Regions from separate parts of the Terribacillus sp. AE2B 122 genome, predicted to be linked through region 2. Evidence: riboswitches for the same ligand, from Rfam matches in the RefSeq annotation. Region 2 holds a riboswitch; the other holds the start of a gene.
What was found. Region 2 has a riboswitch for cyclic di-AMP ahead of AE2B122_RS19420 (collagen-like protein). Riboswitches for the same ligand answer to the same signal wherever they lie in the genome.

Region 1 (15,053 bases), on a different contig from region 2:
GATCCATTATTAGCTGCCGATGAAGTGATTTCGTATAATACTTGAGTCAAACCATGGTAGCCTGGATTTGATATCGCTCCATTGCCTGCAGGAATATACATGGCAATAGCTGTGCCAACTAGGATGAGAATTGGCTGAACGAGCAGTGTGAATGCCAGTAGCTTCATTTCTGTCCCCTCGAGCTTTTTACCAAGGAATGCTGGTGTTCTTCCAACCATCAAGCCAGCTATAAAGACAGCAATCATTACGTAAAGCATCACGTTCATGAATCCAGCCCCTACACCACCGAAAACGGTATTCAGCAGCATATTTCCAAGTGCTAGCATTCCTGTTAGCGGACTGAGTGTATCGTGCATCGTATTGACCGCTCCAGTTTCTGTGGCGGTTGTCACAATGGCATAGAAAACACTACCGATGACACCAAAGCGGGTTTCCTTTCCTTCCATCATGGTACCTTGCAGTACTGGATTACCTTGTACTTCTGCAGCAACACCAGCCACAAGCATGACAAGGAATACAACAACCATTGCACCGAAAAGCATAAGACCCTGTTTTGGTTTCCCTATTATTTTTCCGTACGCAAACGGTAAGGATGCTGGAAGTAAAAACATAAGCCATAGTTGTAACACATTCGTATAAGCGTTCGGATTTTCAAAAGGATGGGCAGAGTTGACCCCAAAGAATCCTCCCCCGTTATTACCTAGCTCCTTTATTGCCAAGAACGATCCAACTGGACCTCGCAGAATAGTTTGCTCCAAACCTGATAACGTTGTCACATGTGCTACAGCTGAAAATGTTTGCGGTACACCAAGGGCAATGAATACAATTGCCATTACCAATGAAACAGGAAGTAAGATGCGTACAATGGAACGAACAAATGTTTCAAAGAAATTACCTAATGGTTTGCTGCCAAGCAACCGAATGAATCCAATCGCAGCTGCCAGTGCAGTACCAGGGGCTACAAACATCATGAATAAAATTGCAGCCGTCTGCGAGAACAGTGTCAAGCCAGATTCTCCGCTGTAATGTTGCAGATTCGTATTGGTCATGAAGCTGACTGCAGTGTTAAATGCCAGAGCTGGATCCATTCCCGTTATATGTAAAGGATTCAGCGGCAGAACACCTTGCAGACGAAAAATCAAGTACACAAAGAGCAAGATAACCATATTGAAAAGCAGCATAGAAATTAAAAATTGCTTCCAAGTTTGTTGTTGTCTCTTAATTCCAGCCAAACGATATACTATATTTTCAATTGGAAAGAATGCACGATCCAAACGTGATTCTGAAAATACAGCGGCCATGTATAAGCCCATCGGCTTTAAAGATAACCCAATTAAAACAAGAATCAGAACCATGGCAATAAGTGAAATCAACATCCTGAGAACCCTCTTTCCTTAAAATTTTTCCGGATTAAATAAGGCGTAGACAAGATAGCCAATGATGCCCGTACCTAGTAAAAGTAAAAGAACCTGCATTATCATCGTGTTTCCTCCTTCTCAACCATCCCAGTTACAGCAGACAGTACGGCTGCAGAACCGCCAAACAATATAAGAATCAATCCAATGTAAATAAATTCCATGTCTTTACCCCTTCTTCTTAACTTTATTTACACCCTAAAAAAGTGCATAAAAAAGAAGCCACAGAAGAGGGCCCTCTTCTGTGACTTCTGGGCATAACGAAATAAACGTGCGCCTATCACATTTTTTGGCTTCCTCTCGAACGCTTACGAAGTTAGCTGACGGATTCGGGCCAGAGAGTAGCCCTACTCTTTTCAGAGATTCACCCCATGTAACAATAGTTACGGTTGGTTCCCCCGCTTCCTGAATCAGGAATTAAGCGATTACGAATTATATGCTATTTTGTTTGGTTACACTTGGAAGATGAACCTTATTCTACGCTCGTTATCACAGATAGTAAAACAACTAAAAAACTGAATATGCACTATTTCCATATCAAAATCGGCCAAACAATCTAAAAAACATGATTAAATTGTATGTTATCTTCTAAATTCGTTTATTTTCTTATGATTACATCGTTTATCTCTTTGTAATTAAAGTTTTAATATTCAGTATATTTTTTTCTGGAAGTATTATATTCCTTCATAACAAATGACATCTATGCTTTCAATTCTTGGATACTTCAGCGTTAGAGAAGTGTTCGGTTAACTTTCTTGCTAAGAAGTTCTGATGTGCCTAAGTACTATCTACAAAAGTGTACTTAAATGAACGTAATCACAAGGTATATAACATATAGCTTATCTCAAGAAGTCAGAAATTCTTCCAACACTTTTTTGCAATTATAGTAACTATATAAATTAGAATTGAGGACGGTCTAACTAAAAAAGACTGATATCATGATCGATATCAGTCAAATTAATGCGAAGTTACCTTTTTTCAGTAATGACCAACAAAACTCCAGCTAGAATTAGTGCTGATCCAATCCAAAATGTTACTCCTATACGTTCACCAAGTAATAGCCATCCCAGAAAAGCACCTACCATTGGTTGAAAGAAAAAGAATAACCCTCCCCCAGATGCATTGAGAAGCTGCAGCCCTCTACTCCAAAGGTAGAAAGCCCCTGCAGTTGAGATAATCCCTAAATATAACAACCCTCCCCATATTGTAGGATGTGAGAGTTCCGCAATATTTAACTCATTCAATCTAGGGAGAACGAAAGGGGTTAAGATAATAACAGCTATTACACTAGCGTACGTTGTCACTGCTATTTGAGAATAGCTGTCTGGCAATAGTTTTATAAGCACAGACATAAGTGCCCATGTTAAAGCTGCAATCAAAAGTGAGATGCCGCCTAGTTTACTATTAAAATCCAAGTTTCCTACACCTATAATCAGGAGAACACCTATTGTTGCTAATATTATTATTATCTTCTTCGGTCAAGGTAATGTACTGGCAATACTAGATCGAAGCGATCGAGAAACGCGCGCAAGCAATGGCGAAGCACCAAGATGTCATCCTAAGAGAGAAACTAATCGACATCATGCCGGATTATGCAAGAGCCATCAGTCAGTCATTCAGCAATGTCGAGTCCATCCGTATTTTGGATAATGGCTCAGGCGGTGGAATCAATTCCCTTCCCAACACCGTGACAAACACAATGGCAAACTTGCAAGAAAGTCTTGGCCAAATGACAGGTTTCGATTTGGAAGGTTTCTTGCAAAATATCAGCATAGCAAAAACAACTAATGATGAGGAAGGAGATACCGAAAAATCAGGTCTTCAGCAAATCAGAGTGAATGACTCTATTAAACAACTTGAAGACGAAAACACAAATCAATAAGAAAAACCAAGACACCTGTGCTAAAGTACGAGTGTCTTGGTTTTTTATTGTCGTTTAATTAAAGCAGTAAAGAAAAAGAACACGCAAGGCGAATTTTTGATTCACTTACAATGAAGCCCCGCCATTCTCATCCAGAAACTATAACTCTATCTCACCAATCTTCAGCCATCCGTTGTCTTCCTGCTCCTCATTAGCGAAATGGAATTTCTTGGCGTTAGAGTTTATTTCCGATAGAGGATTAACAACTCTGACTAACATATCATAACTGCCTTCACTTAGTTCAGAAGTGTCAGTGGACCATTCCAAAAGAGCCCCTTTATTATCTTCTGTTTCTTCGTCATCTGGTAAGACGTTTGATACATCCCAATCGGTTGCCCATTCTTTTATGTTGCCGTTCTTATCTCTTGCTGCGATTTCGACTTTCCAATCATAGTAAAAAGGAGCCACACTTGTATTCTGAATTTCAATCGCCGCTTGTAAACGGCCGTTGGCAGCATGCACATAGCCAGTCGGTACAAAATACTCATACCCTAAACTGCGTGAACCTTCACGTGCTCGTTTCAAGGCCTCTCCTTCAAGAGACGTTTGGAAGACTTCTTGTATTTTCAGCCAAGATGCGTGAGTTAATTCCAGGCTCTTGTAGTAGTCTTCGCCTTGCGCTCCTTCTATTGGTTCTCCTATATACTGGGGCGGATCGTTATCCCACATATCTATTTGAATTTCGGGACGCATTTCTCCTCCAATCGGTTCAACTTTCCATTTATCCATCACTTGGTTGTCTTGCAGACGGCCGACAAAATGCCAGTCCTCTCCGCCCAAACTAGCAGGCAAAGTCTGAAAAGCAAAAGAATCATCGTGATAACCGATATTCAAATCACGATTAAATTCGGACGGATAGCGTGCAAGTATTTTTGTTTCATCAAACGAATCGTCGAATTCTTGAACAATAGCTGCTTGGTTGGCCAAGTTTGGCATCCAATCTGTTGCACGACCGTCTTCTTGTTCCGCCAATTTACCATCCCAATCTCCAGCTGGAGTCGATCCATCCTGCGGATAAGTATGCCATTCACCCCAAAATCCTACTAATCCAGCTTGAATAAAACCAATTCTTGGGTCGCCGTCGTACCTATCTCCAAGAGCTTCAATAAATTGATGTAATGCTGTATTTAGATTTTCATCATCATAGTCGGGTGAAACACTCGTTCCTTCAGGTCCCCCGTTGCTATTATAGGAGTAATCTTTCGTTTCCAATCCCAGATCCAGCAGAAACTGCGGAATTCCGGATGACCTATTTGGATAATCGAGATACACTCTAAAAATGGCCTGATTCCCTCTTGAAGCTACATCATCTATATTAGATTCCAGCTTGCTCCAGTCAAATTCGTTAAAATTTGTCATAATTTCATTTAGAGGGATATAGAAGTACTCCATACTATATGGCATCTGATTATCTATACGCCATTCTGCCGATTCACTGAAGGGTAAAAATCCTTTTAACGGATTATCGATTGGTGCTGCTGTATAATTAAGATTAAATGTGTTAGAAGGAGTTGCCCACTCAGGAGCCAAAGTTCCTAACTCAGTGTCTTCCGAAACACCCCATAGACTGATAGAATCTATAAAAATTTCATTCGTCGAATTTTCTTGGGGATTATAGCCAAATTCGAACCCATCTACTAAGGTTAGATCAAGATCATTGTCACAGCCTTGCGGACATTGCCATGCCTTCTCTGTAAATTGATTCCAAGCAATACGGATATGGCCAGTAAAATCCGCTGGAACAGTCAGCATGCTTTCAAAAGAATTCTCTTCCCATAAAGAACTGCCATCCTCTTTCAATGATGCCGTAAAAGTTCCTTCTTGGCCAAACGCTTTTGATTCAGATTTAATATCAAAGTTAAATTCTAACGGTTCATCTGCATCGTTATGTATCCAAAATGAAATGCCAGCAGAATTTGTCCAGTCACGCAAAGAAGAATTGTGAGATACGGATACCCAAGAATCTAGGGGCTCATTCGGAACGATCTGCATAGAATTTTCACCGTCATTAGTGTGCTCTTGACTTAAGGACCAATCTACACCATTCCCATCAGATGACCAAAGCTCATATGCACTTTTCATTTGATCATCTGAGGTATAGTTTTCAAAGTCATCAATCATAGTAATAGTTTCTGAGGACGCTGCATCAGCTTTTAGATTTGTAGGTGTGACTGCTAAAGTTGTAATTAAAACTAAAACGAAGAAGTATTGTACAAATTTAGTTTTTTGTTTCATATTAACCTCCATTTAGTATTATTCAACATACATATTAAAAGTCTCATCTCATGTGAAATCAGGCATATAAATACCAGAATACTGCTGACTTTTGTTTAGAACTTCATAATCCTCCCTTCGCAAACCTCCTTGCTTATGACAGTTACCTTGTGCTTCTACTTACATTTCACAAGAAACTAGCCTTTCTTATTTTATCGGGTATTTTTTAACTTTAATAAGGACTGTTCTATCTTTTTGCGTAATAAGAGCCCATCAGAGGTTACTCTGATGGGCTCTTAAATGATTAAGATTATAATTTATGATACGATTCGGCCTCTACACCTAAAAAAACGCATCTCAACATCCTTTTACAATGTATTACGCCAGTCCAATAGTTCTTGTTTCTCCTGAGAAGTTATCGTCTCTTTCTCTACAAGAATATCAACTAAAGAATCAAAATTTGTCAGCGTCTCAAATGGAACATCAATAGCTGCAAAGTTATCATCCGCTTTTTTCAGATTGTAGCTGAAGATTGCCAGTACCTTTGTCACAATCGCTCCTGCTTCCTGCAGTGCTTGGACTGTGTTAATAACCGAGCCGCCAGTTGAAATGAGATCTTCGATGACAACCACATGTTTACCAGATACGTCGGCCCCTTCGATTTGGTTGCCTTTTCCGTGTCCTTTTTTGCTGGATCTGACATAGATCATAGGCAGATCTGCTTTATCGGCGAGCCATGCTGCATGTGGGATGCCTCCGGTAGCACAGCCTGCGATGATGTCCGTTTCCGGCAACTCGGCTAACTTCTTCTGAAACTGCCGTGCTATAGCCGTACGCACTTCGGGATGACCAAGCGTGAGGCGATTATCACAGTAAATCGGCGAGTGGATGCCAGATGCCCATACAAAAGATTTTGCTGGATCAATCTGTATCGCATCGATTGAAAGCAATGCTTCGGCTATATTAGTTGTAGTTGTCATAGTTTTTCCACTCCTCGATTACTTGTTCGTATGCTTGTTTTGGATTGGATGCTGCTGTGACACTTCTGCCAATCACAAGATAGTCCGCCTGCATTCTTCTAGCACCAGCAGGTGTTGCGATACGTTGTTGATCATTTCGGTCGGATCCTGCCAGCCGTATTCCTGGTGTGACAGTAAGAAAGTCTGATCCGCAAGCTGCTTTGATACTAGATGCCTCATGAGGAGAACAAACTACCCCATCAGCACCTGCTGTTTTGGACAATTCTGCCAGATGCAATGCATATGCAGCAAGCTCCATCGGCTGTTTGAGATCGGTCTGGACCGTGTCTTCATCCATTGATGTCAGCATGGTAACAGCTATCAGTTTAGGAACAGCATTTCTGGCGCCTTGCAGGACACCCTCTTTTGCTGCATCGATCATTTTTGCTCCGCCTAGCGCGTGAACATTCAATATATCTACATCAAGCCCAGCTAGATTACGCATAGCGCTTTTGACTGTATTCGGAATGTCATGCAGCTTAAGGTCGAGGAATATTGGATGGTTATTCTCTTTCAGCTGGTGGATGATTGACGGTCCTTCTCGGTAAAATAGCTCCATTCCGACTTTTACTGGAATCTCGGTAAGCTCATGCTGATCGAGGAAATGCAGCGCTTCTTCCCCGGTCGGGAAATCAAGCGCGAGATAGATTGGTGTCTGCATGTTCATGCCCCTTTCCGATTGCGTCCTCGACACTGGAGAAACCATATTTACTCAGAACATCAGGTAGATTCTGTATGATTTCAGAGCAGACGAATGGATGCTGGAAATTAGCGGTACCTACCGCTACAGCTGATGCACCGGCCAGAAGGAATTCCAGCACATCCTCAGCTGTTGTTACGCCTCCCATGCCGATGATTGGCAAGTTAGTCATCTGGCGTATTTGGTAAACCATGCGAATCGCTACCGGTTTTACAGCAGGACCAGATAAGCCGCCTATTTTGTTGGCAAGCAACGGTTTTCTTCCCGCTAAGTTAATTTGCATACCTGTTAGTGTATTGATTAAAGACAAACCATCTGCCCCGCCTTCTTCGACTGCGCGGGCGATGACTGTGATATCGGTGACGTTCGGCGAGAGTTTTACATAGACTGGTACATCGCTTACTTCTTTCACGGCAGCTGTAACCATTTTAGCAAGTTCCGGATCGGTGCCAAATTGGACACCGCCTTCTTTCACATTCGGACAAGAGATGTTCAGCTCTATCGCTTTTATTACTGGGTGCTTGCTTATTTTCCGTGCTACTTCTACATACTCTTCGACAGTGCTGCCTGCTACATTGGCGATAATCGGCGTGTCATAACCCGCTAAAAACGGGAGCTCATTCTCTATTATCTGATCAACACCTGGGTTTTGTAAGCCGATTGCATTGAGCATACCCGCAGAGGTTTCGGCAACGCGCGGCGTAGCATTGCCATAGCGTGCGGAACCAGTTGCCGCTTTGATCGTAATCGCTCCGAGAAGGTTCAAGTCATAGAGCTCTGCATATTCCTTGCCGAATCCGAAACAGCCGGAAGCTGGTAAAATAGGATTCTTCATATCCAAGCCTGGAAGTTTGATGTTTAAGTTCATGCCAATACAACCTCCTTCGCTCGAAAGACAGGTCCGTCTTTGCATATTTTCTTATAGCCGCTTTCACTGTCGGGCGCTGGTACGACACATGCGAAGCAGGCACCAATGCCGCAGCCCATTCGCTGTTCTATTGAAATAAAACCTTCCTCATCTTCAAGCTGGTTGGATACGGCTTTGAGCATGCCAGTAGGACCGCAGGTGAAAAACTGATCAAAATCGAAACCTTCCTTTTTGATAATATCAGTCACAAACCCTTTTTCCCCAGCACTTCCATCATCTGTTGCCAGATAATAGTCTCCCAGGCTGCGAAATGCTCCTTCATAGAAAACTTGCTCTTTGTTTTGGAATCCTGCTACCATCGTTACCTGGATGCCTTTTTCATGCAGTCGCTGTGCCAGATAATAAAGTGGAGGTACGCCGATTCCGCCGCCTACTAGCAATGCATGCTCCATTTGGAGTTCATCGACTGGATAACCTTGTCCGCACGGTCCAAGTGCATCAAGCTGATCTCCTGGCTCTGCTTTGGCCAGTGTGTTTGTTCCTTCTCCAAGCAGCTTGAAGATGATCGTGATCGTGGACTTCTGTTTATCCACACCAGCGATACTGATAGGACGGCGCAGCATATGATGGCTGCCTTCTCCTACAAGTAAATGGAGGAATTGACCGGGCAGGATGTTCTCCTGCGCCATCTTTCCCTTGAAGGTCATTTCCACTGTATCCTTAGCAATTGTTTCCCTGCTGATAATCTCGAGATGTTCATGAATCAAGATGGCATACCTCCTGCGACTACAGGCTTTGCAGTGAATGTCATAGATTCAATGATGGTTGCAATCGCTTTGGCTGTATCTAGACTAGTCAGGCAGGCGATACCATGCTCCACTGCTTCACGACGGATAAGGAAGCCGTCTGATCTAGGCTGTTTGCCGGAAGTTAATGTGTTCACAACGAATTGTACTTCACCATTTTCAATGATGCTGATCACATTCTGTTCAGAAGCTCCGACTTTTCCTACTGTTGTAACCGGAAGTCCTGCTTCCTCTACTGCTGCACTCGTTCCTTCGGTAGCGTATAGCTGGAAGCCAAGCGCATAAAACAGTTTAGCGATCTCCATCGCTTCTTCTTTATCCTTATCAGCTACTGTGAGCAGAATCGCGCCTTCCTGCGGTACAGATAGACCAGAAGCAAGCAGTCCTTTGTACAGTGCTTTTTCAAGTGTGCGATCATGTCCGATTGCTTCGCCTGTCGATTTCATTTCTGGTCCGAGCAACGTATCGACACTGCGCAGCTTCTCAAAGCTAAATACCGGTACTTTGACATACACGTCTTCTGGTTCCGGCAGGAGGCCGGAAACATACCCCATGTCAGCAAGCTTTTCACCTAATATTGCTTTTGTAGCGATATTTGCCATCGTTACATGTGTGATTTTGGACAGGAACGGAATGGTACGGCTGGCACGCGGGTTCACTTCCAACACATAAGCTTTGTTTTGGTGGATGACGAATTGGATGTTGATCAAGCCTTTAACTCCAAGAGCCTTCGCGATTTGCATTGTCGCATCGATGCATTGCTGGCGGCAATCCTCGGTTATCGTCTGTGTCGGATACACTGCAATTGAATCTCCGGAATGGACGCCGGCGCGTTCGATATGCTCCATGATTCCCGGGATGATTGTTGTTTCTCCATCACTAATGGCATCCACTTCCACCTCGATACCAGTCAAGTATTGATCGATCAAAACTGGATGATCATGTCTGACATGCACCCGTTTCTCCATGTAAGTCTCTAATTCCTCATCATTGTAGACGATCTCCATATTACTTCCGCCAATCACATAGGAAGGACGGACTAGTACAGGATAACCGATCTTTTCTGCTGTTGCTGCTGCATCCGCAAGTTTCGTGATGGAAGCCCCGTCTGGTTTCGCAATCTTCAATTCATCAAGCAGCCTTTCGAATTTATCCCGGTCTTCAGCTGCATCAATAGCCTGTAAAGAAGTTCCGAGAACCTTCACACCGCGGCGTTCCAATCCTTCTGCCAGGTTGATAGCAGTCTGACCGCCAAATTGTACGATCACACCTAGCGGATTTTCCAGGTTGACGACATGCATCACATCTTCAAGTGTTAGCGGTTCGAAATAAAGCTTATCGGATACACTGAAATCCGTCGAAACTGTTTCTGGATTGCTGTTGATGATGATTGCTTCATAGCCTGCTTCCCGTATAGCTAGAACGCTATGGACTGTTGCATAGTCGAATTCAATTCCCTGTCCAATACGGATCGGTCCGGAACCGAGCACAATCACTTTTTCTTTATCAGACGCTATTGATTCATTTTCTTCTTCATAGGTGCTGTAGAAATAAGGTGTTTGCGATTCGAATTCTGCTGCGCATGTATCTACCATCTTATATACAGGTACGAGGTTGTTTTCTGTACGGAACTCGTATACTTTATCCTCAGTTGTGTTCCACCAATGAGCTATTTCCCGGTCAGAGAATCCTTTTTGTTTCACTTCCTCTAACAATTCCAGTTCCCAAGGCTGTTCTTGCAAAGCTGTTTCCATTTTGATCAAAGCTTCAATTTTCCAAAGGAAGAACCGATCGATCATAGTTAGTTCATGCAGCTGTTCAATAGTGTACCCGCGGCGAAAAGCCTCAGCCAGGACAAACAGACGTTCATCATCTGCTTTGATAAGTCGATGTTCCATCTCCTCATCGCTCATTGCATCAAGACTGATGGATGCAAGACCGTTCGCTTTATTATCAAGGGAGCGTACTCCTTTCAGTAAAGCTTCCTCCACATTGCGGCCGATGGCCATTACTTCTCCAGTAGCTTTCATTTGCGTACCTAGTTTGCGGTTGCCGCTGACAAATTTATCAAACGGGAATCGTGGTAGCTTGGCAACAACGTAGTCTAGTGCTGGTTCAAAGTAAGCATACGTTGTACCTGTTACAGGATTTTTAATTTCATCCAGTGTCAAACCTACTGCAATTTTAGCTGCCATCTTGGCGATTGGATAACCTGTTGCCTTGGAAGCAAGTGCGCTTGATCGGCTGACACGAGGGTTCACCTCAATGATGTAATAGTTGAAGCTGTGCGCATCCAAAGCCAGCTGTACATTACAGCCTCCTTCGATCTGCAGTGCTTTGATGATTTTTATGGAAGCGTTGCGCAGCAGCTGGTATTCCCGGTCACTTAGTGTCTGGGACGGTGCTACGACAATGCTGTCACCTGTATGGATGCCGACTGGATCGACGTTTTCCATATTACAGACGACGATTGCCTGATCATTTTTATCTCGCATTACTTCATATTCGATTTCTTTGAATCCGGCAATATTCCGTTCAATTAGACATTGTGTTACTGGGGAGAGCGCTAATCCATTCTTTGTGATTTGTTTTAGCTCCTCCAAGTTATAGCACATTCCACCGCCCGTTCCGCCAAGCGTGTAAGCTGGACGTACGATAAGGGGGAAACCGATCTCTTCTGAAAAAGCTACTGCTCCTTCTACTGTTGTGACAATCTGACTCTCTGGAACTGGTTCTCCAAGACGATGCATCAAATCTCGGAACTGCTCTCGGTCCTCTGCCTGCTGGATTGCTTCAAGGGATGTGCCAAGCAGCTCAACACCGAATTCCTTTAAAATACCTGAGTTGTCTAGCGCCACAGCCAAGTTCAAACCAGTCTGACCGCCAAGTGTCGGCAGCAAGGCATCCGGCTGTTCTTTACGGATAATCTTGCTCAGGAATTCCACCGTGAGCGGCTCCATGTAAACAGTATCCGCAACGGTGTGATCCGTCATGATTGTAGCAGGATTTGAGTTGGCAAGAATGACGGTGTATCCTTCTTCACGCAAAGCCTGGCATGCCTGTGTGCCGGAATAATCGAATTCTGCCGCTTGGCCGATTACAATCGGGCCGGAGCCGATGACAAGTATTTTTTGGATATCAGTGCGTTTAGGCATAAGTTGCTTCCCCCTTGGATGAATGCTTGCTTTGTGCTGTCATGTTTAAGAAGTTATCGAATAGATGACGGGTATCTTCCGGACCAGGTGCTGCTTCCGGATGGTATTGGACACACATGACCGGATATTGACGGTGTTTAAGCCCTTCAACAGTTCCGTCATTCAAAGCTACCTGCGTCAGAATGAGATCTGTTGCAGCCAATGATTCCTTGGTGACCGTATAGCCATGATTTTGTGAAGTTAGGTAGGTTTTTCCCGTCTCCAAGTCTTTGACAGGGTGATTGGAGCCCCGATGTCCGAATTTCAGTTTTTCTGTATTTGCACCTGCTGCCAGTGCAATCAGCTGGTGACCGAGACAGATACCGAAAATAGGTACTTGGCTTATAAGCTCACGAATGGTCTGTATGGCTGGGTCCACGTCTTTCGGATCTCCAGGTCCATTCGTCAGCATGATACCATCAGGGTTTAAATGGAGGATTTGTTCGGCTGTGTAATGCCAAGGTACAACTGTAATATGACAGTCACGGGCTGCCAATTCACGAAGGATGCCGTGCTTCATGCCAAAATCCATGACGACGATGCGTTTACCGCGTCCCGGTACGACATAAGGTTTGGCTGTACTCATACGTTGTACTTGATCGTTCGGAAGTGTGATAGATTCCCAAGAAGCATGTTTTTCAAGTGTATCGACTGCTTCTGTTAATCTAGCTTTCATTGCTCCTTGTTTCCGGATGATTTTTGTCAGTTTACGAGTATCGATACCTTCAATGCCAGGAATCTGATGAAACTTAAGGAAAGCATCAATTGTATACTGTTTCCGGAAGTTAGAAGGTGCTGCAGCAGCTTCTTTCACAACTAGCGCTTGAATGGATGGCTGGATGCTTTCGAAGTCATCGCTGTTAATACCATAGTTGCCGATCAGCGGATACGTCAGTGTAACGATCTGACCGCAGTAGGAAGGGTCAGATATAATCTCTTGATAGCCTGTCATTCCAGTGTTGAAGACGATCTCTCCAGTTGTTGCAGCATCGCTGCCAAACGCTTTGCCAGTAAATACTGTACCGTCTTCTAGGATAAGTTGTCGTTTCTTCATTTTACCGCTTCCTTTCTGTAGACGATTTCTCCGCCAAAGATTGTCATCGTCGGCTCTCCTTTATAGCGCCAGCCGATAAATGGTGTGTTTGTTCCTTTTGATTGGAACTGAGCTGGATTTACTTCTCCATCAGCATCGAGGTCCAATACAGCTATGTCTGCTGCTGCACCGATTTCGAAGCGGCCAAATGGAAGTCCAAATGCCTGTGATGGCTTGATCGTAAGCCAATCAATCAACTGATTGAGCGCAAAGATATCTGTCTCAACAAAGTGTGTATAAAGCAGGCTGAAAGCAGTTTCTGATCCGACGATACCGAATGAAGCATCCAGCATGCTGACGTTCTTCTCTTCTGCTGTATGTGGTGCATGATCCGTCGCGATCATATCTATCGTTCCATCAAGCAGTCCTTCAATTAGCGCCTGACGATCAGCTTCAGATCTGAGCGGCGGATTCATCTTGAAGTTTCCATCATCTGTTTTGATATCTTCATCAACAAGAAGCAAGTGATGTGGTGTTACTTCTGCAGTCACACGAATACCGGCGCGTTTTGCATCTCGGATTACCCGGACTGATTCCTTTGTGCTCACATGGCAGATATGATAATGACAGCCAGCAGCTTCGGCCAGCAGAATATCGCGCGCTATATGTACCGACTCGGAAACACTATTGATGCCTGGCAGACCTAGCCGCTCACTAGCTGTACCTTCGTGCATGACTCCTCCTGGAACAAGGCTGTCATCTTCGCAGTGTGCCACAACAGGAATTCCGAGCTTAGCTGCTCGCTGCATCGTTTCCAGCATCATTCCGGCTGACTGGATGCCAAGACCATCATCGGTGAAGGCAAAAGCTTCTTGCATGTTTTCCATGTCCACTATTTCACGGCCTAATTGCTTTTTAGTGATAGCAGCATACTGCAGTACGCGGATTACGCCGCTTTCTTCGTTGCGAGCCATGATGGATTGGAGCGTTTCTGGACAGTCTGGTGCAGGTCGGAGATTTGGCATAGCAGCTACTGTCGTGAACCCGCCTCGAGCAGCTGCTTTTGTACCTGTTTCAATCGTTTCCTTCTTTTCTGCTCCCGGTTCACGCAAATGCACATGCACATCCACAAAACCAGCTGTGACAAGCTGACCTTCCAAATCTTCCACATGGTCTTCGGCTGTAATTTCGATTTGATTAGCAATATCTGTGATAATGCCATCCTCGATTTTCACCATTACTTCTTCTAGTTTCTGATCAGCTGTTAACTGTTTCGCGTTTGCTAAGATTGTAGCCATGCTTGATTCCCCATCCTTCCAATAGTGTAATGATAACTGCCATTCGTGCTGCTACGCCGTTTTCCATCTGACGAAAGATCCTCGAGCGTGGTGCTTCAACGAGACTGTCGTCGATTTCGATGCCTCTATTGACCGGTGCCGGGTGCACAATGATCGCATGCTGCTGCATCCTTTGTTCCCTTGCTTTAGTCAGACCGTATTGTTCCAAATAACCTGCTTCTTCCTCTTTTGTTTCATGACGCTCAAACTGGATGCGAAGCAGCATCATGACATCACATTGTTCCACTGCATCATCCATACTCAACACCGGGATACCAAGTGTCTCATCCATCCATTCCGGCTTGCCCGCCGCAAAGACTTGCGCCCCCAATTTGCGCAGTGCCATTGCATTGCTTCTGGCAACCCGGCTGTGACGTATATCACCGGCAATAACGATTTTCAGTCCTTCGAAACGTCCATACTCCTGGTAAATCGTCATTAAATCAAGCAAGCATTGTGTCGGGTGCTCTCCTTTTCCGTCACCGGCATTAATAACCGGAATATCCAGCCTCTCAGCAAGCCTTGCAGCTGTATGTTCCTCTGGAT
Region 2 (15,053 bases):
AACAATGTTGTTGATAGTTCCACCATGCTTAATACTGCGACAGCTCCCGCAGTGACAAGAAGTCCTGCTGCAACCAAGTACAGTCGTTCCACTTTGTCAGACAAAGCACCTAGCACAACTCTTCCAGTTGTATTACAGATAGCTACGACAGCTACGGCATTTGCTGCAGTTGCGGCAGATAGACCCGCAAGTTCCATGCCGGCATCTTTAACGATACCGATTAAATACAAGCCGCTCATGCAGGCTGTAAGGAAAATGACGAATAGAATGTATGCTTGTTTCGTATGCAGCATTTCCTTAATACTGAAGTCTTTTGTTGCGGCCCCAGTAGTTATTTCCTGTGGAAGGATAGCATCCTTAAGGAAGAAGGCTCCTCCACTAATTAGGATGAATGCTGCTATTCCCCAGATTAGGAATGTGCCTTGTACACCAGCTGAGGAAAGCAATGCCTGGTTAATATATTTGAAGACTAAGCTTCCTGTTCCGAAGGCTCCTACTGATATACCAGATATGAGGCCTTTCTTTTCCGGGAACCATTTGATTACGTTCGATAGTGTAGTGATATAAGCAATACCATTGGCAAATCCAACAACAACACCTGCTAATAGATAGATGAGCCATAGTGATGTAGCTAGAGAGCTTAGTATCAGCCCAGCCCCGAGCAAAATACCGGCAAAGACAACCAGCTTCTTGATGCCGAGTTTATCCTGCAGCTTTCCGCCGAAAAGAGTGGCTACTGCCAGTGCGAAGCTTGTAATCGAGAAGGTGACTGCCACAGAAGATGTGCTCCACCCATATGCATCAGCCAATGGCTGGTTAAATAAACTCCATGTATAAATAGTACCTAGACCAATTTGGGTGATGATTGTACCAAGTACAATCAGCCAGCGATTCGTTCCTGTTTTCATGAGAAGTCCCTCATTTCATCTACGTTGTTTTGATAGTTTTATCATATCCGCTGCAGATGTATCTGAAAGCGTTTTCTCATGAGTTGCTCGATTTGAGGAATGAATGGTCCTTAAAGGCGCATGATCTGTCTGAACTCTTTTGCTTTACTGCGACTGACTGGAATCTGCTCACTAAGTCCTTTCATTTTGACTAGATACGTATTATGGAACCAAGGAAGAATCTCATGTATTTTTTCCGTGTTTACTATATAAGAACGATGGCAGCGGAAAAACGCATCTGCTGGCAGCTGCTGTTCGAAAGTGCTGATAGAACCGGGGTAGGTATACACCTCATCCTTTGTGTGCACAGTTGTCTGCTTTTCATCAGCCTCAGCGTAGGCAATTTCCTTCAGATTGATCACATAGATCTTCTCGTCCTTCCAAACATTGAGCCGTGCTGGTGTTTCTGCCGGTTCTATTCGCTCCTCCATATCTACTGATGCATTCTTAGATTCAAGCTTCTTAAGCATTGCCGCAACGCGTTCCTCGCTGTATGGCTTCAATATATAATCGAATGCTTCAAGCTCAAATGCTTTAGCTGCATGTTCTTTATAGGCGGTGGTAAATACGATTATTGGTTTATGCTTGAACTGGGCCAAGCTTCCCGCAAGCATCATGCCATCTAGTGACGGTAGGTTGATATCAAGGAACAGTACATCCGTGGTGTGCTCCTGAAAATACTTCAGCACATCCAATCCATCATCAAAGCGGTCAGTCACCTCTATGGAACTGTACGTATCAATTAAATACTGCAGCTCCTCTTGTGCAGGTAATTCATCTTCTGCGATGATTGCACGTAGTGTCATGGTTATTTCCCTTCCTTCACTGGTATATCAAAGTAAATCTCCGTACCAGGATCTAGCCGATTGATTGTCAGCCCTTTTCCATAAATCAGGCGGACACGCTGATGCACGTTGGCTAGTCCAATATTTTTCACACCTGCTTCATCCTTATACAGCTTTTCAACAATTTCCGGATCAATCCCAACTCCAGTGTCTCGTATACTGATGCGGATATCATTTTCCCGTGCTTTGACAGAGAGATAGACGGCACCCTGCCATTTGCGTTTCCGAACACCATGGTGGATTGCATTCTCTACCAAAGGCTGCAGCAGCAAACTAGGCACTTTTATCTGCACCGGATCAATATCATAAATTATTTGGAGCTTGTCACCGAAGCGGGATTTTTCAATCTCCACATAATCACGTACTTGCTTCAGTTCTTCTTCTATTGCGATCATTTCATCATGAAGCTCCAGGTTATAGCGCAAGTAACCAGATAGGTTATGAATTAGTTCGCGGGCACGATTCGGATCGCGTCTTGTTGTTGATGCAATTGCGTTCAGCGAGTTGAAAAGGAAATGCGGGTTTATCTTCGATTGCAGAGCCTTTAGCTCAGCTTTGTTGGCGGTCTCTTTAATCTGTTCAATCCGGGAAATCTCCATCAAGTTTGAAATGATCTGTGCCAGTCCGATACCAAGTGTCTGCAAAGAATCTGTTATCCGGTTTTCCTTTTCATAATATATCTTCAAGGCACCTGTCACCTCGTCGCCTTCTTGGAAAGGAACGATAAGCAGGCAGTGCATCTGCGGCAGATGATGATCATCCACTTCATTCCGGATGACGATTTGCCCACTGTTAATAGCTTGTTTCGTCATTTCGCTTACAATCGACGTTGTATCCTGATAGCGCTCAGCCCCAAGACCGTAATAAGCTACCACTGTTTTAGTATCCGTTATGGCGACAGCATCTGCACCAATCTCTTCTTTAATGATTTGGCAGATACGCTGCAAGGAAGCAGGCGTGATGGACCGGAAATATGGAAGCGTCTTATTGGCAATATCCAATGCAAGCTTCGCCTGTGCTGCGGCAATCTGTTTCTTTTCTCCTTCAATATTATGGACGAGAAGGATGAGTAAACCGATGCTGATTTCACCTATCATCATCGGAACAGCTATTTGTTCAACAATCGAAATACCTTGAGACCTTGGTTCTCCGAGTGCAATGATCAGCAGCATGGTCATTGTTTGGCTCAAAATACCAGCACCGATACCGATATACCACCAACGATGCTTTTTTACCCTGCGATTAATAAATCCAGACGCAAAGCCTGCTGTCACACTAGTGATCAAGCAGGGCAATGAAGTGATACCATCGATGTCGATTAAATAGCGATGCAAGCCGGATACAATACCTGTAATGATACCAACCCATGGCCCGAATAAAATACCTCCAGATAAGATAGCCACTGTCCTTATATTAACGAGACTACCTTCCACTTCAATCCCGGAATATGTCCCGAATATGGCGAAACTGCAGAAGACGACAGTAAGTACGCTAAGTTCCCGGACCGAATGATTTTCTTTTTGAAGTATTTCTTTAAACCCTTTAATTTTGGTCAGGAAAAATAAGATAATGAGCAGCAAGGCAGCACGCTCGAATATCGATATGATCATTTCCAAGGTTGAATGCATAGTTGTAATCCCTTTCATCTGTATTACTTACAGTTTATCAGAAATTTAGACTGGTAGGGAATGGATGCGATCACAAATAGCCTGGCAGATGATAGATTCATTTGATGAAAATTACTGCTTGGAAATAATATGTCATAATGTATAATTAGGCTGGATTTATAGGAATGAAAGCGCTATAATTAATATAATGAAACACTGTTCCACAATGTGGAACAAAGGCATAGGCATCTTTGTTAGATGCCATTATTTTTGAATTATAATGTAAGGGGTTTCATTGAATCTGTGGGAGCCACAAAAAAAGTAAGGAGATGATAGAAATGGAATTGCGATACGCAACTCATCCAGACCACGCCAAGACATTCACTACCGAGGAATTACGCAATCATTACTTAGTTGAGGAACTTTTTGTCCCCGGAGAAATCAAGCTTGTGTACAGCATGGAAGACCGGACGATCATCGGCGGAATTCAGCCAGCCGGCAGCTCAATCGCTTTGGGGAGCTATGACGCCATCAAGGCGGATTACTTCCTGGAAAGAAGAGAAGTAGGGATTTTTAATATCGGTGGCAATGGAACAATTTCTGTTGATGGAGAATCATACGAAATGGCGAATAAAGATTGCATTTATATCGGCAAAGGCAATCAGGAATTACTGTTTACTAGCAGTGATGAAACAGATCCAGCTAAGTATTATCTGTTTTCTGCGCCTGCACATACCTCTTATCCGACTAAGCATGTATCATTCCAAGATGTTCCGGGAGATGCGATGGGTGCAAAGGAAAGTGCGAATGAACGTGTTATCCGCCGTATCATTCATTTGGAAGGTATCCAAAGCTGTCAAATCGCTATGGGTATCACAATTCTGGAAAGCGGCAGTGTCTGGAATTCTATGCCGACACATACCCATAACCGCCGGATGGAAGCCTACCTATATATCGATTTAGATGAAAATGCACGTATGTTCCACTTGATGGGAGAACCAACAGAAACACGTCATCTTGTCATGAAAAATGAACAAGCTGTCATTTCTCCGCCTTGGTCAATCCATTGCGGAAGTGCTACTAGCAACTATGCATTCATTTGGGCAATGGCTGGAGAAAATAAGACGTACACCGACATGGATCAAGTGTCGATGGATGAGCTTCGCTAAAGGGGGATAAAGATGAGTCTAACAGACTTTTCTATGAAATATTTTGATTTGACTGGCAAGGTTGCAATTGTGACAGGCGGCAGCAAGGGACTCGGCCAGGGCTATGCAGTCGCTTTGGCAAAGGCAGGGGCTGATGTCTTCGTTGTGACACATCGAGACGATTGGGAGGAAACGAAAGCGCTAGTGGAAGAAGCTGGCGGCAAGGCTCATTTCCATCAAGCTGATCTGACAGATAGAGAAAAAGTGAAGCAAGTTGTAACGAGTTGTGTGGATGTCTTCGGTAGGGTTGATATTCTCGTAAATAACGCTGGTACAATCATCCGGACGCCGCTGCTTGAGTACAAGGAAGAAGACTGGGATAAGGTCATGGATGTTAACCTGCATGCTGTCTACCTGCTAGGGCAGGAAGCGGCTAAGGTGATGGCAGAACAAGGCGGCGGAAAAATAATCAATGTTGCCTCGATGCTGTCGTTCCAAGGCGGTAAATTCGTTCCGTCTTATACAGCCAGTAAGCATGCTGTAGCAGGGCTGACAAAAGCTTTCGCCAACGAGCTGGGTGCTTATAATATCCAGACGAATGCGATTGCGCCGGGGTACGTAGCCACTGCTAATACTGCACCAATTCGTGCTGATGAAAAACGTAATGCAGAAATTTTATCTCGGATTCCGAGCGGGCGCTGGGCAGATCCGTCTGATTTGATGGGGGTAGTCGTATTTTTGGCAAGTCGCGCTTCTGATTATATGAATGGCCATGTATTGGCTGTTGATGGTGGCTGGCTCGCGAGATAAGCAGGTATTAAGAATTGCGTCGGAGTTGTTTGACGGGAAAGAGAGATTGAGAGGATTGGGAAGGTGACCAAAGATCTGAAGAATCTTTGTGTATGCCACCCTCTCATTCCAATGATCTGGGCGATCACTATAAAAATAGCATATCACGTAAAGTGATTCAAACATCTCAATTTCTTTTGCTCGATTACCTATAAGGAAAGGTAAGGGATGCAAAGTGAAAATAATGAAAACGATGGAGAGAATTCCTGGTGGGCTTATGCTCGTACCGTTATTTTTAGGAGCAATCATTAATACCTTCGCACCGAATTCGGCGGAATACTTCGGGTCCTTCACAGGCGGACTTATGACAGGAACTATTCCGATTCTAGCAGTCTGGTTCTTCTGTATGGGTGCAGGCATCCAGCTGAAATCGACTGGTATAATTTTACGCAAATCTGGTACTCTCGTTATCACGAAGATTGCTGTTGCGTGGGTTGTAGCTATCATTGCAGCGCAATTCCTGCCTGAAGGAGGCATTCAGACTGGTCTATTCGCCGGCTTTTCTGTTCTGACACTCGTTGCAGCCATGGATATGACGAATGGCGGGTTGTATGCATCGATCATGCAGCAATACGGATCAAAAGAGGAAGCTGGAGCATTTGTCCTTATGTCCTTAGAATCCGGTCCGCTCATGACGATGATCATCCTCGGTTCAACAGGTCTTGCTGCGTTTGAACCACAAGTATTCGTAGGAGCAGTACTACCGTTTCTAGTTGGCTTCCTGCTAGGTAACTTGGATGGCGATCTTCGCGCCTTCTTCAGCAGAGCAACACAGACTATGATTCCGTTTTTCGGTTTCGCGCTGGGTAACTCAATTGATTTGGGTGTCATCTTGGAGACCGGTCTTGCAGGTATCATCCTTGGTGTACTTGTTATCGTCGTTACTGGTATCCCGCTTATGATTGCGGACAAATATATTGGAGGCGGAAATGGAACTGCTGGTATCGCAGCATCCAGTACTGCTGGTGCAGCAGTTGCCAACCCAATGATTATTGCCACAATGATTCCGGAATTCATGCCGATTGCAGAAGCAGCTACTGCACTTGTTGCCGCATCTGTAGTTGTTACGTCGATACTCGTCCCGATTCTGACAGCTTTTTGGGCACAGCATATGAAGAAGAAGGAAAAGCAGAAGACAGACGATACAAATATCGATCCGAAAAATATCAACTCAAATACTGTATAAAACCATCGGAGAGGCATATACAGTATGTCTCTCTTTGCATAAAGGAGACGTTGACAGATGAGCAGAATCTTAACAATCGGAGAACCGATGGCACTATTTGTTGCGGAGCAGGAAGGGCTGCTGGATGATGCCGAACGTTTTTCTCGTTTCATCGCAGGAGCAGAAGTGAATTTCTCTATCGGAATGTCTCGCCTTGGGCATCAAGTGACGTATGTCACCCAGTTGGGCTTAGATCCATTCGGTCGAAACATTCATAAGTTCTTACGGAAAAACAATATAGATACCACTTATGTTAGCTATGAACCTGCCTTTGTGACCGGAATGCAATGGAAACAGAAAGTGAAAAGCGGAGATCCGGAAGTGTTTTCTGCACGGAAGAACTCGGCAGCTTCCCACATGGATAAAAAGCTGATTAAAAAAATCAAATGGGCTGATTACGATCATCTCCATCTGACAGGTATTCCCCCGGCTTTGTCTGAAAGCTGTCGTGAATTGGTTTACCAGATGATGAAGGAAGCTAAGGAAAATGGACTGCAGGTATCATTCGACCCGAACCTTCGGCCAGGTTTGTGGCCTGATAAGCAGGAGATGGCACTGGTTATTAATGAATTGGCCAGCCAAGCGGATATCATTTTCCCTGGTATAGCTGAAGGAAGACAATTGACTGGAAAAACTGATGTGCTTGATATTGCTGCATATTATCATGAAGCTGGTGTGCCGACTGTTGTGTTGAAACTGGGGGCAGAAGGAGCGTTTACCAGCTGTATGGACGGTACGCAATTCTATACAGAAGGGTTCCCAGTGAAAAAAGTGGTTGATACGGTTGGTGCTGGTGATGGCTTTGCGGTTGGTGTAGTGAGCGGGTTGCTAGAAGGATTAGAGATGCCTGACAGCATCGCAAGAGGAGCTGCTATCGGTGCACTTGCCGTCATGTCACCTGGAGATAATGATGGCTTACCGAACCGTGAAGAGCTTACACATTTCATGAAACGAGAGCCGATCGGATAAAAAAGGAAGACCTTCCAAGTGGAAGGTCTTCTCCTCTATCTGGTATAGCCTAATGCATGGGAAATTTCCAGGCTGCAGGCTTTCATTTTATTTATCAGTTCGGTGTTTACTCTGTCCATTGTTACACGATTGCTGGGACCGGAGATACTGAAGCTTGCAACAATCCGATGTTCATGGCTGTAAATCGGAGCGGCAATACAGCGAATGCCTTCTTCATTTTCGATATTGTCCAGTGCATACCCCTGTTGGCGGACTTTGTCCACTTCAGTGCGCAGCTCTTCTCTCGACGTGATTGTGCGCGGTGTGCGCGGTGTGAAGGTGGTGGAATCAGCTATTTCTTCTAGCTGGCCAGCCGCCATACCTGATAAAAGGATTTTTCCGACAGCTGTACAGTACATGGGCGCTCTATTACCGATTCGTGAGTACATGCGGATCGTCTGGTTGCTTTCAAGCTTATCGATGTAGACAATCTCACCTTTATCTTCGATGCAAAGGTGCACAGTCTCATTGACATCTGCACACAGCTGCTTCAGGTAAGGCTTGGCCACATTGGCGATGTTGTTGTTATTCAAGACACTGCGAGCAACATAAAGTGTTTGTAAACCTACTTTATACTTGTCTGATTCCGGATCCTTTGCCACATAATTCATGTCCGCAAGTGTTGCCAGAAGCCGATGTGTCGTACTCTTCGATAAATCTACCAGCTTAGTCAGCTTCGCAATCGACAAGCCATCAGGATAATCGGAAAGCGTATTCAAAATAGTTAAGGCACGTTCAAGTGATTGCACATTAGACATAGATATTACTCCGTTTCTATTGCATTCATTGCTTACTTCTATGATACGGGAACGGTTGGAGTTTGTAAATTCAGTACACATATGGAGGGAAAATAGATGAAAAAAGCAGAAGTTTTAGCTAAGCTTACTGACCAAGCTATTGTAGCAGTAGTTCGTGCGGATTCGCCAGAACAAGCTATACAGATTTCCGATGCATGTATAGAGGGCGGTCTTACAGGGATTGAAGTGACATTCACTGTTAAGGATGCTGATCAAGTGATCAAACAGCTCTCTGCCCAGTATGTTGAAAGCCCAGATGTGGTCATTGGGGCAGGTACAGTGCTGGATAGTACGACAGCCCGTTTAGCAATACTCGCAGGTGCGAGTTTCATTGTGAGTCCGACCTTTGATGCTGAAACAGCCAAGTTATGTAATCTTTATCAAGTTCCTTACTTGCCAGGATGTATGACAATCGGGGAAATAAAGCAGGCGATGGAAGCAGGAGCTGATATTATTAAGCTCTTCCCGGGAAGTGCTTTCGGTCCAAGTTATATCAAAGTAGTCAAAGCTCCGCTTCCGCAGGCGAATATCATGCCAACAGGTGGAGTCGATTTGGAGAATGTGGGCGATTGGCTGAAGAATGGAGCGGTAGCTGTTGGAGTCGGCGGCAATCTTGTAGCTCCTGCCAGCACAGGAGACTATGACAAAATTACATCGATTGCACAGCAGTATATCCAAAAAGTGAAAGAAGCAAAAACAGATCGTGTGAACATTTGAACATGGGTCAAGCTGCCTTGCACATAAACTGAACACGGAGGAAGGGGGCTTGCTTCGTGTCAGCAAAAAAGCGGGAAATTATAATCGTTGTTGTGAAAGCAACTGCTATATATTCATTTGTCGTGATTGATATTGCTGTAGGTACGGGATTATATCTGACTGCCAAGCTGTTAGGTGCGGGAGTGATTATTGCTTCGGTATGCAGTATGGCGGGAGTGGAAGGTTTGAAAAGGGGTCCCGCATTGGTACGTAATATAAAAGGAAAAGAACGTTGAAAACATGGTAGAATATAATAAATATTACAAAGTCAGGAAGGTGAAATCACCTGCTAGGCTTTGAAGGGGGCGTTCATTATGAAAATAACTAGGATAGATTCAGACAAAGCAAACAAAAAAGGGGAGCGTCCAACTAACTAAGTCGCGTAGCGTTTCCCCTCATCTTGGAAGGGGAATTATTTTGGAACAAAACAAGGTAAGTCTTACAGAACTAGATGCAAGCAACTGGTACGAATGCTGCCAGCTAAATGTATCTAAGGAGCAGGAAGCATTCATAGAATCGAATGCAATTTCCATAGCACAATCAAAATTTGAAACTACGTTAAGGCTATACGGCATTAGTTTGAATGAAAAGATAGTAGGTTTCCTAATGTTTAATACTGTTAAAGAAGAACTTGATGGCTATTGGATTTATAGGATAATGGTCGACAAAAACTATCAAGGCAAAGGGATAGCGAAACTGGCTGTGCAATTATTGATCTCAAAAATAGCAGAATTACCAGATGCTAATAAAGTCATTGTCGGTTACCATCCCGATAATCAGGCTGCGCATCATTTATACACCAGCATTGGTTTTGTTGATAACGGAGATAGATTCGGAAAAGAAATGGCTGTTATTAAAAACTTAGAGTAAAAGAAAATAAGAAGGAATGCAGAAAAAGCATTCCTTCTTATTTTGCTATTGTTTCGTCCACCCGCATATTGCCGACTGTAAAATAGAATGGTGCAGGAAATGGAGGTTTCTTTCCTCTTTTAAGCCGATCGCTCGCTTCATTGAGCCAGTAGATAGATTTATTAATGGCTGAAAAGAAGACGACCAGCTCTCCATTATCATCAACACAAAGACACGATCCGAATATGCCATTCTGATACCAGGCTTCTCCAGTGTCTGCTTTTATCAGCAGCTTCGGCTCCTCTGACCAATCTGCTCTCGTGAAGCTTGCTGTTTTACTTTTGAATAACCAGAGATCCTGCGACTTATAAGTATCCTCGCCAAAAGCATTGCCGCAGCGGCTGACGAGCAAGTAGTACATATTATGAATTCGCTTTGGCCTGGCATGCGTAAATGCATCTTCCCGAGTGAAAAATAGACGTGGCTTCGTCCAAGTATCGAGGCCGTTCTCGCTTTCGGCAGCATACACCTCGTGCATCGGGATATCTCCTTTTCCGGGCTCGTGTGGTGTCGCCGCAAACCACATTTTCCATTTACCTTCATCGTAAATCACTTTTGGAGCAAGTACACTATCATTTCGTACCGTTCCGGTCATTACTGGCTTCGGGTAGCGAAACCATCTGCCATGCCTCATTTCCAAACAGCCGATCGAATAGGGAGATTCATTTCCTAAGACATTACTGGCACTTCGGCCGGTGTAGTAAATGCGGCGAACAAGCTCTCCATCCACTTTCCCCTCAACATAACACGGCTCATGCAATCCGTACCGATCCCAGGCAGCTTCCTTTGGCTGAGGCAGCAAAGGCTTCGCTTTGTGTGGCTTTCCGGGATACGTTGAAATCCTCCAGGCATTAGCTGTCGTCAGCGGCGATCCTTTTGGGAGACTGGCACTGAAAAGATTATTTTTAAAGTTGCGCTGGAACCCGCCAAAAAACATCCACCACTGATCATCAATCTTTTGAACGCTCGGGTCACCCAGCCCTAGTAGATTACGGACCGGTTTATAGCCATCCAGCATCGAATATAATAGATTCGGTTTTACATCCATCCTAACCACCTCACTAGCAAGCAGTATGGACGGAAGAAGCATCAAACATACCAAGTTTTATAGTCTTGCAGAACGGAGGCTATACCAGAGTTATGCTTTCCTCTCCAGCCAAGATCCCTCCGATAATTTTTGATCGATAAAGTCTAAAACAGTCTGTAATTGGACCATTTGATTTTTAAGTTTTTCCTTGTGTTGAAGCATGCCTGCAATTAATTCAGGATGTTCATGTATATTGCTTGTTTCAGCGATATCAAGATAAGATTTCAACTCTTCTAAAGTAAAGCCGGCTTTTTTCATACAAATAATTATTTTCATCCGTTCAATGTCAGTCGGTAAAAAAGAGCGATGTCCATTTGCCAGCCGATTTATTGCAGGAAGTAATCCAGCTTTCTCATAAAAACGAATTGTATCGATGCTTAAACCGGAAAGCGTACTTGCTTGTTTGATTGTATACATACGTCCGCCTCCTTCTTATATAAGCTTATTGTAAAACCTGAAGTTTACTCCAGGTCAAGAAAATTATTTTGTATTGACCTGGAGTAAACTCCATCTTATATACTACAGCCATTCACGAATGGAGGAGAAAAAAATGACAGAAGGAAAGAAAAAAATAGCACTTGTTACAGGTGCAAATAGCGGTATAGGCTTGGAGCTGACGAAGAAACTGATCGAAAATGACTGGGAGGTTGTCGCATTGATTCGTTCAGGATTTCCGGGAGAAGAACGGGAGCTGCAGCAGAAAATCCATCAGCGGATCATCAGGATCTATCGTGCCGATTTATCAGATTTCACAAAGCTAAAATCCGCTTTGGAACAAATAAAAGAGCTTGAACCAAAGCTCGATGCACTATTCAATAATGCAGGAGGCAGTTTTCCGGAGCTTCTCTTTTCACCACAAGGGCGTGAGCTTCATTACGAAGTGCAGACAGTAGTCCCATACATCATCACCATGGAGCTATTAGAGCTATTGAAAAAAGGTTCTCCAGGTATAGTTATCCAGACAAGTTCGGATGCATTCAGATTCAGGAAGACATTTGAACCTGAGGAATTAGCAAAACCGAAGAAGTTTCAGAAGCTTACGGGTCCTTATACATCTACAAAGCTAGCCATTACCCTTTGGACACACGCTTTAGCGCCAAAACTGAAGAGAGAAGGCATCACGATTATCAGTGTTGATCCAGGAAATAACAATACGATGCGAAAAGGCAGAAACGGAGGCTTACCGCTGCTTATTCAGCCGTTTATCCGCTTCTTCGGCCCGCATCCGAGTGTAGGGGCAGGCAGATTGTTCGCAGGATTAAAAAGGACACCAGAGGAAGCTGGGTTGTATTTTTCAAAAGGCAAGCCAGCTGAGTACAAGTTTAAACAGCATGCGTCTCAAGTACTTTTCCAAGTACGAACTGTATATGAAAAAGAATTTATTTCTTTGTAAGAGGGTCCAATTAGGACCCTTATTTTTTCTGGCGCTGTTGTGGTGTTTTTAATCGGCGAATGATTAACCAGCCTAGTAAGGCACCTGTAATGGAACTGGCGAGGAAACCCGGGACAAATGCCAATGCACCAGCTTTTTGGCCCATAAGAAAATTAGCGATCGGAACAGAGAGCAGGGATCCAAGCACCCCGGTTCCTATCATCTCCCCAATCGCGGCTGCACCTTTCCGACGGAAAAAACGATAAAACAATCCAGCAAGCAGGGCACCTAGCATTCCTCCTGGAAAAGCTAGCAAACTTCCAAGACCAAGCATATTACGAACAAGTCCGATCAAGAAGGCAACGACAACTGCTGGTCCGGGCCCAAGCAGTACAGCAGTGATGACATTTACAGCATGCTGGACAGGGAAGGCGCGGGCTGCACCCGTAGGGAACCAGAGGAACTGTGCGCCTAGTACTCCGATTGCGACGAGGATAGCCATTAGGGTGAGGTTTTGCGTTTTCATTTGTATCTCCTTGTATGTAGTCTGCCTTCATTATAAAAGTACTTTGAAGTGTAACCAAACAAAAATTGCATGCATTTCGTAATCGCTTAATTCCTGAATATAGGAAGGAGAGGAACCAATCGTAACTTTTGATACACGGGGTGAATCTTTGAAAAGAGTAGGGCTACTCTCTGGCCCGAATCTGTTAGCTAACATTGTAACCGTTCGAGAGGAAGCCGAAAATGTGACATACGTGCGTTTATATGAGGAACCTGCTCTGCGACTTCTTTTTTTAGGGAGGAAAGCTGAAGAGAACCAAGAAGAACCATCATGGATTTACTTTACATCTGATTGAGTTTAATGCTTTTTGGAGGCATAGCAATGCTATTGTCAGTTGCCTTGCTTCACTGTACTTTTTATTTGGAGAAAGAATAGTTTTCTGCTTCTTTTTTATATGGAGACGGATAAACCAATTAGCATCCAGATTGTTCCTTTTAAAATGGCAGTAACATATGCTGATTGCAGTGAATAAATCTGGAGGTGCAAAAATTGACTCCTTTGAACAATGGAGGCCGATGCAACAAGGGAACCATCTATCCTAATAACTTTAATGTAGCTGCAACCGGTGCCACTGGTGCTACAGGAATCACAGGTCCGACTGGAGAACAAGGGGTAGGATTGCAAGGTGTTGTACCATTCAATGCAGCAGCCGCTCCATTTTATCCTGTTTGGCAGATTGTCACGTACAACGGTAGCCTTTATATTTCAAATGTGCCTTCTCCGAGCGGATTGCCAGGCAGTTCACCTGATTATACATTGTTAGCATCTGAAGGGGCTACTGGCATATCTGGTCCGATCGGTCCAACCGGTGCTACAGGCATCGGGCTAGACGGTGTGCTTCCTTTTGATCCGATAGCAGCACCAACTTATCCGGCTGGTCAGGTAGTCAGCTACGAAGGCGGACTTTATATAACTAATGTTGCTTCACCAAGTGGTGTGCCAGGTGCATCACTCGATTATTCCTTACTGATATCTGGTATTACTGGGGCAACTGGAGCTACAGGATTAAACGGTGTGACAGGAGTAACGGGAGCCACAGGATTAGCCGGAACAACGGGAGAAACGGGAGCGACAGGTCTAGCAGGAGCGACCGGGGTAACCGGAGCCACAGGATTAGCCGGAACGACGGGAGAAACGGGAGCCACAGGATTAGCCGGAGCGACCGGGGTAACGGGAGCGGCAGGTCTAGCCGGAACAACAGGAGTAACAGGAGAGACAGGTCTAGCCGGAACAGCAGGAGTAACAGGAGCGACCGGGATAACGGGAGCAACAGGGCTAGCCGGAACAACCGGGGTAACGGGAGCAACAGGCCTAGCCGGAGCCACAGGATTAGCCGGAGCAACAGGAGTAACTGGATCCACAGGTCTAGCCGGAACGACGGGAGTAACAGGAGCGACAGGTCTAGCCGGAACAACCGGGGTAACAGGATCCACAGGACTAGCAGGAGCGACCGGGGTAACAGGGGCAACAGGATTAGCAGGAGCAACAGGCCTAGCCGGAACAACGGGAGTAACAGGATCCACAGGATTAGCCGGAACGACAGGAGTAACAGGAGCAACAGGCCTAGCCGGAACAACGGGAGTAACGGGAGCGACAGGTCTAGCAGGAACAACAGGAGAAACGGGAGCGACAGGGCTAGCAGGAGCGACCGGGGTAACAGGGGCAACAGGATTAGCAGGATCCACAGGTCTAGCCGGAGCAACAGGAGTAACAGGAGCTACAGGTGATGTTGTAACTGCGTCTTCCATGTATGCTGCAAATACAGTCGGCAGTACAGTGGTTGTCCTTCTAGGAGGTACAAATATACCTCTGCCAAGTGCGCAAAACTTAGACGGATTTACAGCTAACGGAGGTTCTACAGTTTTTACGGTCCCTACGACAGGAAGATATTATATTACGTATCAGATCAACACTACTGCTGCACTTTTGATTTCTTCA

Region 1: linked by a shared signal. The riboswitch ahead of kdpF (K(+)-transporting ATPase subunit F) and the one ahead of AE2B122_RS19420 (collagen-like protein) in region 2 are both predicted to bind cyclic di-AMP.

Annotation. Positions count from the first base shown of each region.
Region 1 covers NZ_LR700942.1:936,542-951,594, forward strand. The annotation lists gene kdpA (potassium-transporting ATPase subunit KdpA) at 1-1,370, opposite strand, end outside; gene kdpF (K(+)-transporting ATPase subunit F) at 1,395-1,481, opposite strand; cyclic di-AMP (ydaO/yuaA leader) riboswitch at 1,706-1,849, opposite strand; partial or broken gene AE2B122_RS04785 (DMT family transporter) at 2,384-2,890, opposite strand; gene AE2B122_RS04790 (hypothetical protein) at 2,950-3,297, shown strand; gene AE2B122_RS04795 (DUF4832 domain-containing protein) at 3,436-5,571, opposite strand; gene pyrE (orotate phosphoribosyltransferase) at 5,919-6,530, opposite strand; gene pyrF (orotidine-5'-phosphate decarboxylase) at 6,514-7,230, opposite strand; gene AE2B122_RS04810 (dihydroorotate dehydrogenase) at 7,202-8,137, opposite strand; gene AE2B122_RS04815 (dihydroorotate dehydrogenase electron transfer subunit) at 8,134-8,904, opposite strand; gene carB (carbamoyl-phosphate synthase large subunit) at 8,901-12,098, opposite strand; gene AE2B122_RS04825 (carbamoyl phosphate synthase small subunit) at 12,091-13,191, opposite strand; gene AE2B122_RS04830 (dihydroorotase) at 13,188-14,468, opposite strand; gene AE2B122_RS04835 (aspartate carbamoyltransferase catalytic subunit) at 14,428-15,053, opposite strand, start outside.
Region 2 covers NZ_LR700944.1:265,425-280,477, reverse strand. The annotation lists gene AE2B122_RS09800 (OFA family MFS transporter) at 1-908, opposite strand, end outside; gene AE2B122_RS09795 (LytTR family DNA-binding domain-containing protein) at 1,019-1,753, opposite strand; gene AE2B122_RS09790 (sensor histidine kinase) at 1,756-3,420, opposite strand; gene kduI (5-dehydro-4-deoxy-D-glucuronate isomerase) at 3,738-4,568, shown strand; gene kduD (2-dehydro-3-deoxy-D-gluconate 5-dehydrogenase KduD) at 4,581-5,357, shown strand; gene kdgT (2-keto-3-deoxygluconate transporter) at 5,572-6,582, shown strand; gene AE2B122_RS09770 (sugar kinase) at 6,640-7,590, shown strand; gene AE2B122_RS09765 (IclR family transcriptional regulator) at 7,626-8,387, opposite strand; gene AE2B122_RS09760 (bifunctional 4-hydroxy-2-oxoglutarate aldolase/2-dehydro-3-deoxy-phosphogluconate aldolase) at 8,484-9,143, shown strand; gene AE2B122_RS09755 (hypothetical protein) at 9,200-9,418, shown strand; gene AE2B122_RS09750 (GNAT family N-acetyltransferase) at 9,600-10,052, shown strand; gene AE2B122_RS09745 (hypothetical protein) at 10,090-11,139, opposite strand; gene AE2B122_RS09740 (MerR family transcriptional regulator) at 11,230-11,595, opposite strand; gene AE2B122_RS09735 (SDR family NAD(P)-dependent oxidoreductase) at 11,729-12,571, shown strand; gene thiW (energy coupling factor transporter S component ThiW) at 12,591-13,076, opposite strand; cyclic di-AMP (ydaO/yuaA leader) riboswitch at 13,150-13,292, shown strand; gene AE2B122_RS19420 (collagen-like protein) at 13,605-15,053, shown strand, end outside.